Regions from separate parts of the Massilia sp. NBRC 108631 genome, predicted to be linked through region 2. Evidence: riboswitches for the same ligand, from Rfam matches in the RefSeq annotation. Region 2 holds a riboswitch; each other region holds the start of a gene.
What was found. Region 2 has a riboswitch for cobalamin ahead of AC6H42_RS21025 (TonB-dependent receptor). Riboswitches for the same ligand answer to the same signal wherever they lie in the genome.
Positions count from the first base shown of each region.

Region 1: linked by a shared signal. The riboswitch ahead of AC6H42_RS06835 (CoA-acylating methylmalonate-semialdehyde dehydrogenase) and the one ahead of AC6H42_RS21025 (TonB-dependent receptor) in region 2 are both predicted to bind cobalamin.
Region 3: linked by a shared signal. The riboswitch ahead of AC6H42_RS09805 (cobaltochelatase subunit CobN) and the one ahead of AC6H42_RS21025 (TonB-dependent receptor) in region 2 are both predicted to bind cobalamin.
Region 4: linked by a shared signal. The riboswitch ahead of AC6H42_RS32045 (TonB-dependent receptor domain-containing protein) and the one ahead of AC6H42_RS21025 (TonB-dependent receptor) in region 2 are both predicted to bind cobalamin.

Region 1 is NZ_BAAKJE010000061.1:35,042-38,001, forward strand. Features, by position in the region: gene AC6H42_RS06820 (thiamine pyrophosphate-requiring protein) at 1-98, shown strand, start outside; gene AC6H42_RS06825 (RidA family protein) at 208-654, shown strand; partial or broken gene AC6H42_RS06830 (hypothetical protein) at 690-797, opposite strand; cobalamin riboswitch at 1,054-1,271, shown strand; gene AC6H42_RS06835 (CoA-acylating methylmalonate-semialdehyde dehydrogenase) at 1,424-2,929, shown strand; gene AC6H42_RS06840 (acyl-CoA dehydrogenase family protein) at 2,940-2,960, shown strand, end outside.
Region 2 is NZ_BAAKJE010000190.1:35,553-38,512, reverse strand. Features, by position in the region: gene AC6H42_RS21030 (M1 family metallopeptidase) at 1-1,116, opposite strand, end outside; cobalamin riboswitch at 1,178-1,432, shown strand; gene AC6H42_RS21025 (TonB-dependent receptor) at 1,497-2,960, shown strand, end outside.
Region 3 is NZ_BAAKJE010000075.1:66,321-69,280, forward strand. Features, by position in the region: gene AC6H42_RS09800 (hypothetical protein) at 1-659, opposite strand, end outside; cobalamin riboswitch at 758-975, shown strand; gene AC6H42_RS09805 (cobaltochelatase subunit CobN) at 1,044-2,960, shown strand, end outside.
Region 4 is NZ_BAAKJE010000301.1:1,317-4,276, reverse strand. Features, by position in the region: gene AC6H42_RS32045 (TonB-dependent receptor domain-containing protein) at 1-1,194, opposite strand, end outside; cobalamin riboswitch at 1,261-1,490, opposite strand; gene AC6H42_RS32040 (histidine phosphatase family protein) at 1,496-2,149, opposite strand; gene AC6H42_RS32035 (adenosylcobinamide-GDP ribazoletransferase) at 2,154-2,960, opposite strand.

The sequences.
Region 1 (2,960 bases), on a different contig from region 2:
ACTTTTCTGCGCTGCTCAAGGGCGACCCGGATTCGATTGCCATTATCAAGGCGACGATCAAGGAGACCTGGGATTCGTGGTTCCCGCCAAAGCCATAGCGCTTCTCTGACTATTGAGGGAAGCGACGCTTTAAATGGAACGCTATTCTTCGGTACCCGGTGCAAGGCAGCCCAGCCGCACCTCATTCATTCCAGAGAGCGAACCAAGATGTCAGTAGAAAAGCGATGTGAGAACTTAGGCGTGGCATGGGAAAAGGCCTTTGGCTACGTGCAAGCCGTCAAGGTCAAGGACACGGTCTATATTTCGGGCCAACTGAGCCATGATGGCGAGGGCGCGCTAGTGGCGCCGGCCGCTCTCGATGCACATGGCAAGCCTGTCGATTTTTCCAACATGGAAGCGCAACTGCACCAGACTTACCTCAATGGCATAGCGCTGCTGGCCCGCTACGGCGCCACCCTGGACGACGTTGTCGAAGAAACTTTGTACGTGCTCGATGTTGATGCCGCCTTTACTGCCGGCGCAAAAGTCAGAAAGGCGATGTATGGTTGCGACCAGCCCCAGTGCGCAAGCAATATCATCGGTGTATCAAGGCTCGCATTTCCTTCACAATTGGTGGAAGTCACCTTCCGTGCGGTTCTTCCCGATCGCGGCTGACGCGGTTGTGGCCTGCAAATGCACTGCTGCGGCACCTGCAGCACGCCAGCTAAACCGTGCGCCAGACTCCGGCCCGGGAAGCCTTGCGGCCGCATGTCCTCGAAGGGGTATGGCAGGCCGGGGAAGCGGCCGTCGGGCAGCGCCGCGCACCACCACCTGGCTGCCCAGCGCCTTCACCATGCGCATCGTGGTTGCCCGGTTCAGCGAGGGACGCGACTGCCGCAGCGCGGATAAAACATCCACAGGGCCGGATTCGATGAAACGATTCATGAAACGACACTCCCACGAATATTCAGTCAATTCAATGACTTGCACGCGATGCACGCGTTTTCGTGAGGCGATACTTTGCAAGGTCATGCGTAAAAAACAAATTACGTTTACGTAAACGTCATGTGTTGTGCTAATCTTTATTTAACAGGTGCGCCGGGCAAGTTCTTGTCCTGCGTTAAACGGGAAAGTGGTCGGCGCGTACCCATCATCGCGTGCCCCAAGCCCCTGCTGCCTCCGCAACGGTAGGCAAGTGCGGCTGCTTCATTCACGCCACTGGTCCACCAGACTGGGAAGGCGAAGCAGCAAGACTTGCAAGCCCGGATACCGGCCTGTTGATCTTCAGCGCCGCCCGCTCCATGGCGGCGCAGGGTCTGGCCACGTGCGGAAGGCGCGTGGCGGGTGCCGCGCGGCGGGAGACGCCGTTCGGCTTACTTTTGCAGACTGGCGGCACAACGCGCGCTTGAGACGTGCCCGCGCCGCCCAACAAGGAACGCACACCATGGCTACTGCTATTCCCACCGTCAAACTCCTCATCAACGGCGCTTTCATCGACTCGCGCACCGAGCACTGGAGCGATGTGGTCAACCCCGCCACCCAGGAAGTGATCGCCCGCGTGCCGCACGCCACGCCCGGCGAAATGGCGCAAGCCGTCGCCGCCGCGAAGACGGCCTTCCAGACCTGGCGCAAAACGCCCATCGGCGCCCGCGCCCGCATCTTCCTCAAGTACCAGGCCCTGATCCGCGAGCACATGGCCGAACTGGCCGCCCTGCTCACCGCCGAGCAGGGCAAGACCCTGGCCGACGCCGAGGGCGACGTGTTTCGCGGCCTGGAAGTGGTGGAGCACGCGGCCAACATCGGCCAGCTGCAGATGGGCGAGCTGGCCAGCAACGTGGCCGGCGGCGTGGACACCTATACCGTGCACCAGCCGCTGGGCGTGTGCGCCGGCATCACGCCGTTCAACTTCCCGGCCATGATTCCGCTGTGGATGTTCCCGATGGCTATCGCCTGCGGCAATACCTTCATCCTCAAGCCCTCCGAGCAGGACCCGATGGTGACCATGCGCCTGGCCGAGCTGGCGCTGCAGGCGGGAATTCCGGCGGGCGTGCTGAACGTGGTGCACGGCGGCGCGGACGTGGTCAACGCCATCTGCGACCATCCCGATATCAAGGCCGTGTCCTTCGTCGGCTCCACTACGGTCGGCACGCATGTGTACCAGCGCGCCACGCTGGCCGGCAAGCGCGCGCAGTGCATGATGGGCGCGAAGAACCACGCCATCGTGCTGCCGGACGCGCACCGCGAGCAGACCCTGAACAATCTCGCTGGAGCGGCGTTCGGCGCGGCAGGCCAGCGCTGCATGGCGCTGTCGGTGGTGATCCTGGTCGGCCAAGCGCAGCAGTGGTTGCCGGACCTGGTGAAGAAGGCGCAGACGCTGTCCATCAACGCCGGCGCTGAGCCTGGCACCGACATCGGTCCGCTGATCTCGCGCAAGGCCAAGGCCCGCGTGCATCAGCTGATCGGCCAGGGCGTCGAGGAAGGCGCGAAGCTGGAGCTGGACGGACGAGCGCCGACCGTGCCCGGCTACGAAAGCGGCAACTTCGTCGGCCCCACCGTGTTCTCCGGCGTGACGCAGGACATGGCGGTCTACAAGGAGGAGATCTTCGGCCCGGTGCTGTGCGTGATGCACGCGGCCACGCTGAAGGAAGCCATCGCCATCATCAACGCCAACCCGAACGGCAACGGCACGGCACTGTTCACGCAGTCCGGCGCGGCGGCCCGCACCTTCGAGGAGGACGTGGATGCGGGCCAGGTCGGCATCAACGTGCCAATCCCGGTACCGGTGCCGCTGTTCTCCTTCACCGGCTCGCGCGGCTCCAAGCTGGGCGACCTTGGCCCCTACGGCAAGCAGGTAGTGGCCTTCTACACCCAGACCAAAACCATCACCGCACGCTGGTTCGACGACGCGGCGGTGACAGCAGGCGTGAACACGACCATCTCGCTCAAGTAAGGAGCCCGTCATGGACTTCGAACTGAACGAG
Region 2 (2,960 bases):
CACCACGGTCAGTGTCTTGTAGGGGTAGGGACCCAGCGTTTTCGAGTAGTAGGTGAGCGCGTCCTGCGCGGCCTTCAGCGACGGTGCGGCGCTGGCCTGGAACTCCGGCGCGTACAGTACCTTGATGCTGACGGGCGGGCTGCCGGCGCCGCTCCAGCTGCCGGTCAGCGGCGGGGCGTAGCGCTTGTCGGCGGTCCAGGCGAAATCGTGCACGTCGCCTTGCACGTAGTGGTGGGTGAGCATGCCGGCCTTCTCCACCGGCGCGCCCTGCAGCTCGCCGGTGGCGCCCACCGTGTATTCCTTGGGCACGGTGAGTTTCACGTCGTAGCTGCCGAAGTCGGCGTAGAACTCGGATTCGGCGTGGTATTCGTGCACGTTCCAGCGCGGCCTGGTGGCGCCCCGTTCGCCCGGCAGCTCCAGCACGCCGATCTTGGGGAACCACTGCGCCACCAGGTGGAAGCTGCCGAAGTAGCCGCTGCGGGCCAGCAGCCGTGGCAGCTGGCTGTGGAAGTCGATGGCGAGCGTGGTGCTGGCTCCCGCTTCCACCGGCTGCGGCAGGTCCAGGCGCACCACGGTGCGGTCGCTGGCGGGGCCGTCGTCCGGCTGCACGAAGGACTGCTCCACCCTGGCCCCGCCCTGCGTCACGCTGCGCAGGTCGATATGGCCCCAGTCGCCGTCCTTGGGATCGGTGCTGAACATGCCGCCGCCCATGGCGCGGTGCTCGGTGAAGAAGGTGGTGCCGGCGTGCTCGAAGGCGTTCAGGTAGAGGTGCAGGTAGACCGTGCGCACCGGCTGCGCGCTGCGGTTGCGCCAGGTGAGCTGCTGCTTGCCGTCCACCGTGTGCCTGACCGGGTCCAGCGTGGCTTCGATCCGGTAGTCCACCACGCGGTCCGACAGCGTGGCCTCGCCGCCCGTGCGCGGGCCGCCCCAGGCGTCCGGTGCGCTGGGCACCGTCACCGCGCCGGCCTGCGCCGGGGCGAAGGGAATGCCGGTGTCGGTGTAGGGCTCGGGGATGGCGATGACCTGGACTTGCGCCAGGGCCAGCGCTGCCAGCGCGGCTGCTGCGGCTGCCGTGCATATGACGGCGGCGAGCTTGCGGTAGGGGTGTGCGTTCATGCCCGCCACTATAAACCAAGCCAGTAATAAATTACCAACGTTATCAACTTTGTGCGCAGGAGTATAATGGCGGCGTTTTGGTGCCCGCGTCCATGTCCATGGATGCAGTTAAACGGGAAACACAAGGCAGCCAGCGCTCATCGGCAGCGCGGCGGCCAAGGTGTGCTGCCCCCGCAACGGTACGCAAGCGCCGCGCCCGGATTTCCGGTTCGCGCGGCAGGCTGGATCGACAACCACTGTGCAGCAGCGTCTGCGCCGGAAGGTGATCCCGTCCCGTCTTGCCAGCCCGGATACCGGCCAATCCAGGTGGAAGCGCGACAGCTTCCGTTGAATCCAGCTTGCGGGGACGCAGGCGGATGCTCACTACGCGTAAAGACACAATGAACAACTCGAATTCCCGCCGTTCGCCGGCACCGCTGGCGCTTGCCGTCGCCCTGTGCTTCTCCGCTCCTTCCGCCGCATGGGCCCAGGCCGCGGCCGAGGCGCTGGCCCCGGTGGTGGTCACCGGCGCCCGTTTCGACAGCGACCCCTCGCTGCTGCCCATCGGCGCCACCGTCATCAGCGCGGCCGAGATCCGCCGCTCCGGCGCCAGCGACGTCAACCAGGCCATCCGCAAGGTCGGCGGGGTGCTGGGCCACCAGAGCCTGGACGGCAGCCCCGATTTTGCGCTGGACCTGCGCGGCTTCGGCACCAACAGCAGCCAGAACATGGTGGTGATGCTGGACGGCGTGCGCCTGTCCGAGAACGAGCTGAGCTCGGCCATCCTGTCCACCATCCCGGTCGACTCGGTCGAACGCATCGAGATCACGCGCGGCGGCAGCAGCGTGCTGTTCGGCGACGGCGCCACCGGCGGCGTGATCCAGATCGTCACCAAGCGTCCCGGCGAACGCACGGCGGGCAGCCGTGGCAGCGTGTTCGGCGAAGTGGGCCAGTTCGGCCTGCGCGAGGGCCGCGCGGCGCTCACGCACGGCGTGGGCAACTGGGCCTTCGACCTGTCCGGCGGCGCGCTCGACACCGACAACTACCGCGACAACAACGCCTTCAAAGCGCGCAGCCTGAATGCCGGGGCGCAGCTGGCCTCCACCGACGGCCGCGCCGGCGTGCGCCTGTCGAGCACGCGCCAGGACTCGCGCTTCGCCGGCTCGCTGAGCCAGGCCCAGTTCGGCGCCAATCCGCGCCAGGCCAGCACGCCGGATGACTTCGGCTCGCTCGACAGCGACCGCTTCACCGCCTTCATTGAAGCCAAGGTGGCCGGCTACGACCTGGCCGCCGAGCTGTCGCACCGCCGCAAGGAGCTCGAAGCGACTTATGTTTTCCCCACCTCGACCTACCAGGTCGACTACGAAAGCAAGCAGACCCAGTTCTCGCCGCGCGTGCGCAAGCTGAGCCAGTTCGGCGGCGTGCTGAACGAGGCGGTGGCGGGCGTGGACTTCATCGACTGGACCCGCGACGCGAAGGGCGCCAGCCCGTCCAGGGCGACGCAGAAGTCGAAGGCGCTGTACCTGCGCGATGAAGTCAAGTGGGACGCCTTCCGCCTGGCCGCCGGCGTGCGCCGCGAATTGTTCGACAAGGCCAACACCGATCCGTCGCCGTGGTCGGTGGCCAATTACGACGTGATCCAGGGCCTGAACGCCTGGGATGTGCAGGGCAGCTACGCGCTGTCGCCGAAGGCCACGCTGCACGCCAAGATCGGCCACAGCTACCGCGTCGCCAACGCCGATGAAAACGGCTACACCCCGCTGCCGGACAGCGTGCTGCAGCCGCAGACGTCGCACGACCTGGAACTGGGCACCGCCTACACCGACGGCGGCAGCAAGCTGTCGGCGCGCGTGTTCCGGCACGAG
Region 3 (2,960 bases), on a different contig from region 2:
GAATGGAAATAGTTTGCCGCCTGCATGGCGATGGCGATGAACAGTATGGTCCAGTAAGGCGCGCTGCCGCCGATGCGGGGCCAGGTCGCCGGCCAGCGCCGCTTCGCCAGTTCCAGCGTGAGCACCGACAACGACAGGTAGACCGGCAGCTGTATCATCGGATTGACGTCGAGCAGGGTGTGGAAGGAGAAGCCGGTGATGTAGCCGGCGGCGTGCTTGATCCAGTAAATGTAGAAGCCGCAGTACAGCAGCCAGGCCGGGCGCCGCATGGACAGCAGCGCCGCCATTGCGGCCATCAGCCATGCCAGGTTGAGAATGGACTGGCTCCAGCCCTTGAAATCGTGCGCGACGGCGGGCAGCGAAGGGTAGAGCAGCAGGCTGTACACGCCGCACGCCATGCCCACGCCGCGCATCAGCGTGGCGAGCGGGCGCGGCACGGAAGCGTAGCTGACGCCGGAGGCGGCGAGGCAGGCGGCCGCCACGGCCATCAGCGCCGGCAGCGTGGTGGACGGGTACCAGCGCAGCACGTCCTCCAGCAGCCAATAGGCCTGGAACACGGCTGCCGAGAGCACGGCAACGCTGGCGATGACGAATGCGTCGGCCGCCGGCGCTAGCGGCATGCCGGACGGTTTTGCCGCACCATAAGCTGACGGTTCCATGGGCTTCCTTTGTCCGTGACATTCAACACTAACCGCCGGCCGCGCCGCCCGTCCACCGCAACGAACAGGTTTCATGACCAAGCTCAATACGGTAGAATCGCGGCATTAACGTGATTGGTGCCCTCCCGCTTGCCGGCTGGAGGGTGAAACGGGAAGCCGGTGACGCGCGGGATTTTCATCTCGCGCCAGTCCGGCGCAGCCCCCGCTGCTGTAAGCCTGACGACTTCGATCGAACGCCACTGTGCACCGCACGGGAAGGCAGGGTTGAGGAAGGATGAAGGCCAGCCAGAAGACCGGCCAGTCACGAAGATTGCGCAAGGCCCGGGGTGTGGCTTTGCCTGTTTTCCTGCGCGCCCGGCGCGCAGCTACTGGTTAAAGTTCAAATTGAGCACCTCCATACTCCTGCGGCTGGCCGCAGCGCTGTTGTGCGCCTGCGCCTGTGCGCACGCGCCGGCCGCCACCCTGTTCGCCATCGTCACCGAGCGCGCCGCGCCGGCCGCCATCGAGGCTGCGCACCGCCACCTGGCCAGCCATCCGCAGGACCGCATCGTGCTGCGCACGCCCGCCCAGTGGATGGCCGCCAGCGAGCGCGAAGCCGGCCTCTTGCTCAGGCAGGCCGACACGGTGCTGGCGGTGTCCCTGTTCGGCGATCCGGCGCGCCGCCTGAAAGAGGTGTTGCCGCGCCACGCCAGGCCGCAAACGCCGGTGCTGGCCTTCAATGGCGAAGCCAGTCTCAGCCTGATGAGCCGTGATCCGCACGCCAGGCTGCACGACTTCTCGCCGGACACGCTGCGCGAACTGTCGTCCGAGGCGCCGCCCGCAGCGGCCCTGAAGGCGGCCCAGGCCAACCCCGCCGCCAGCCGCTGGCTGGCCGCGCGCCGCGTGTGGCAGGCCGGCGGCGCCGACAATACGGCGGCGCTGTTCGCGCATTTGCTCAATCCGTCCGTGGCGCTGGCCGGCCCGCAGCCGGAACCGACGCTGCGCCTGCGCGTGGGCCAGCGCGAACTGACCGACGCGGCCGCGTGGGGCAAGGCCGCGCAACTGGGTCTGAAGCCGCGGCCCACCGTGGTGGTACTGGATCTGTCCAATATGGATAGCGCGGTTCCCGCCGCCGTGTGCCAGCGCATCGAACAGCGCGGCCAGCCCTGCGTGCAGGTGCTCACGCGCTGGGGCGGGGCTTCGCGCGAGGCGCTGGAGCGCCTGCCCGAGCTGATCGCGCCGGCGCAGCCGGCGGCGCTGGTGGTGCTGCAGGACTTCGTGGTGGGCGCGGCCGAGGGGCGCGAAGCGGTCACCGAAGCGTTCAAGCGGCTCAATGTCCCGGTGTTCAAGGCCATCCGCCTGTCCGACCGCACCGCCGTGCAGTGGCGCCTGTCGCCGGACGGCCTGCCGCCGGACTCGGTGCAATACCGCGTGGCGCTGCCCGAACTGCAGGGTATCGGCCAGCCCATCGTGGTGGCCGCGCTGGGCCAGGCGCAGCTGGACCGCCGCACCGGCATCGAGAACCGTCCGCCGGTGCTGCTGCCCGAGGAGGCCGACCGGTTGTCCGCGCGCGTGAGCCGCTGGCTGGCGCTGCGCGGCAAGGCCAATGGCGATAAGCGCGTGGCGCTGATCTATTACAACCATCCGCCGGGCCGCCAGAACATCGGCGCCGACAACCTGGACGTGCCGGCCTCGCTGTTCGACATGCTGCATGCGATGAAGAACGCCGGCTACATGGTGGGCACGCTGCCCGGCTCGCCGCAAGCGCTGCTGGACATGATCATGGCGCACGGCGTGAACCTGCCGGAGGACCGCGCCGCGCTGCGGGAGCTGAGCGGCACGGTAAACAGCGTCAGCGCTGCGGACTATGCGCGCTGGTTCGGCACCCTGCCGCCGCGCGTGCAGGGCGAGATGACCAGCGGCCTGCTGGGCCGCCTGCACGCCGACGTGCTGGAAGCGGAAGCCGCCGGCGAACGCGCGCTGGGCCGCAAGCAGGCCGAAGTCATCATCAAGGAATTGCAGCACCTGGTGGAAGGCGCCGACCACCCGCAGCGCGACGCGGCGATCCGCGACCTGGCGGCGCTGGCCGAGGGCTATCACGCCTGCCTGGACGTGGGTGCTACCAGCCCGCGCGGTGCAAAGGCGCGGGCCAGGGGCGCGAGCACCGGCTGCGCGGCCTTGGCGCCACTTAGCAAGCGGCTGTCCGGCTACGGCATCGAAGGCTTGAAAGGCTGGGGCGCTGCGCCCGGCAAGATCATGGTCGACAGCGGCAAACTGCTGGTGCCCGGCCTGGTGTTCGGTAATGTGTTCATCGGTCCGCAG
Region 4 (2,960 bases), on a different contig from region 2:
GCTGAAGCGGTAGCCGTAGCCGGCCGAACCGGTGGTCTTGGTGCCGTATTGCGAGCTGTCGTCCGCGCGCAGGCCGAAGGTGGCCAGGTGCGCGCCGCGCTTCAGGCTGTAGGCACCGGCGTAGGAGTCGGTCTTGCGAACCTTGCCCAGTGCGGGCGTGGAGCCGGAGACCACCTTCTCTTCGCGGTGGCCGAACAGCACTTGCAGCGTGTCCTCGCCGATGCGGATGTCGTTTTGCCAGGTGACGTCGGTCTGCTTGCTGTCGATGCGGCTGTAGGAGCTGGCCACGCCGGTGTCGGAGATCGAGGTGTCTTCTGCCTTGGCCAGCTGCACGGTGCTGTACCAGTTGTCCATGACCTGGTTTTTGCTGAACACGCCCAGGTTGGCCAGCTTGGTCTGGCTGCGCGTATCGTAGCGGCTGGCGCCGCTGTCGAACTGGCCGTTGGTGCGGCTGTTCAGGAATACCAGGCCCAGGTCGTGGCCCTTGGCCAGTTCGAATCCGAACTGGCCGGAAGTGCTGGTGCGCTCGTAGCCGTCATCGTCCGCGTTGTAGTTGCTGGTGCCTGGCTTGGTGGACGAGAAGCCGTCCGACTGTTCACGGCCGGCGCTGATGGCGTAGCTGAAGCTGTTGTCGCCTGCGCTGGCACCGGAAATGCTGGCGTCGTACTTGCGGGTCTGGTCGCTGCCCACGCCGGCGGAGGCGGCCACGTTCGGCGCACCGGCGCCTTTTTTAGTGAAGATCTGCACCACGCCGCCGATGGCGTCGGCGCCGTACAGGGTGCTCATCGGGCCGTATACGATCTCGATGCGTTCGATGGCCTGCAGCGGAATGCCGGACCAGCTGGCCGTGCCGGAGGTGATCGAACCGATGCGCACGCCGTCCACCAGCACCACGGTCTGGTTGGCATTGGCGCCGCGCAGGTAGACGCTGGAGTTGGTGCCCGGGCCGCCGTTGCGGGCGATTTCGATGCCGCGCTGGCGCTGCAGCAGGTCGGTGATGGAGCCGGCGCCGGAACGGGCGATGTCTTCCGCTTGCAAGGTGACGACGTCGCTCAGCACATCGCGCTGCAGTTGCGCCGAGCGGGTGGCGGTGACGATGACGGCGTCCGATACGGTGATCTGGGCGAAGGAAGGCGCGGCCATAGCCATGGCCAGCGACGTCAGGGCCGCGTGCCGGATTACAGGAAAGCTCATAGTATTTCTTTGTATAGTATGCAACCAGCCTACTTCCCCGTGGGCTGGATTGAACAGATGCGCGCTGCGCATCCACCTGCTTTGGCCGGTATCCGGGCTCGCAAGTTGAACTGCCTTACCTTCCCATGCAGTGCACAGTGGTTTGTCGGAGGCAGCTTGTCGCCGTGGGCGACACTTGTTTACCGTTGCGGGGGCAGCACACGTTGGCCGTTTTCCTGGTAGGGGCGCGGCTTCGTGTTTCCCGTTTAACTGCGCGCATGGGCATGCGCGCGGGCACCAAAACCCCGCCATTATACGGACTTCAGGCCACGGCTTCCAGAATGACAGTCTCGCCGTAGGCGATCTTGTGCGGCAAGGCGGCGGCCCGCAGCGCGATCTCGGCCAGCGGCAGGCCGCCTTGCAGGCCCGCCTCGAGCGCCACCATCAGGCGGATCGTGCCAGCGTGGCAGATGATGGCAACTTCATGCGCGCCGCGCGCTCGCCCGTCGCAGGCGGCCCCGCTGTGCCGGGCAAGCAGCTCGGCGCGGAAGGCTGCCACGCGTTCGGCCACTTGCAGCACGCTCTCGCCGCCGCCGGGACGGTAGCAGGCCAGGTCCGCCGCCCAGGCATCCACTTCGGTGCGCGGGATATCGTCCCAGCTGCGCCGCTCCCAGGCGCCGAAGTCCATCTCCGCCAGGCGCGCATCCAGCGTGTGGGCGCCGAGCAGGCTAGTCAGGGCGGTGCAGCGCTGTAAAGGGCTGGAGTAGAGCGGCGTGCCGGGCGGGATGCTGGCGCTGGCCAGCAGCGCGGCGTGCACGCGCGCGACGTCGTGCGGCGCGGCGGCCAGGTCGGTGCTGCCGTAGCAGACGCCCGGCGCCACCAGCGGTTGCGGATGACGGACCAGGATCAGGCGCATCGGCTGCCCCTGTCCCTGCCGCGACGCGGCCGGGCTGGCGCCAGCGCCGCCGCTGCCCATGTGTTCATGCCGCCCACGCGCCGTGGCCAAGGCCGGCCAGCACGCACAGGTAAATCAGCACTTCGGCCAGTTGCTGCACCGCGCCCAAACAGTCGCCCGTGTAGCCGCCGATGCGGCGTGCGCATTTGCGACCCAGCCAGGCGGCTGCGGCCAGCGCGGCCAGCAAGGCGGCGCAAATGGACAACCACGGCAGCCATCCCGCCGCGCCGATCGCCGCTGCAGGCAACGCTGTGCAGACGCATGCGATGGCAAATTCGTCCCCACTCATCTCCTGCGCCATCGGCTTGGCCTTGCCTTCCGCGCGCGCGTATTCCATGCGCCAGATCAGCGAGGTGGCGGCGAGGCGCGACAGCGGGTGCGCCAGGAACAGCGCGGCCACCGCCGTGGCGGGCGGCAGCATGGCCAGCACCGTGCACTTCACCGCCAGCAGGCAGATGGTGCCGATCGCGCCGTACGCGCCAATGCGCGAATCCTTCATGATCTCCAGCACGCGCTCGCGCGTCATGCCGCCGCCGAAGCCGTCGCACATGTCGGCAAAGCCGTCTTCATGGAAAGCGCCGGTGGCGTAAATGCCGGCGGCCGTCGCCAGCAGCACGGCCACCGGCGCGGGGAACACGAAGGCAGCCGCCGCATACACGGCCGCAGCGAGGGCGGCTACCACCAGCCCTACCAGCGGGAAATAACGCGACGCGTGGTGCAGCCACGCGGAATCGAAACCTACCCACGCTGGAATGGGCAACCGCGTGAAAAACTGCAGTGCGATGAAGAACAGGCGCAGCTGGTGAAGGGGGGCACGGAGCGCGTGACGCAT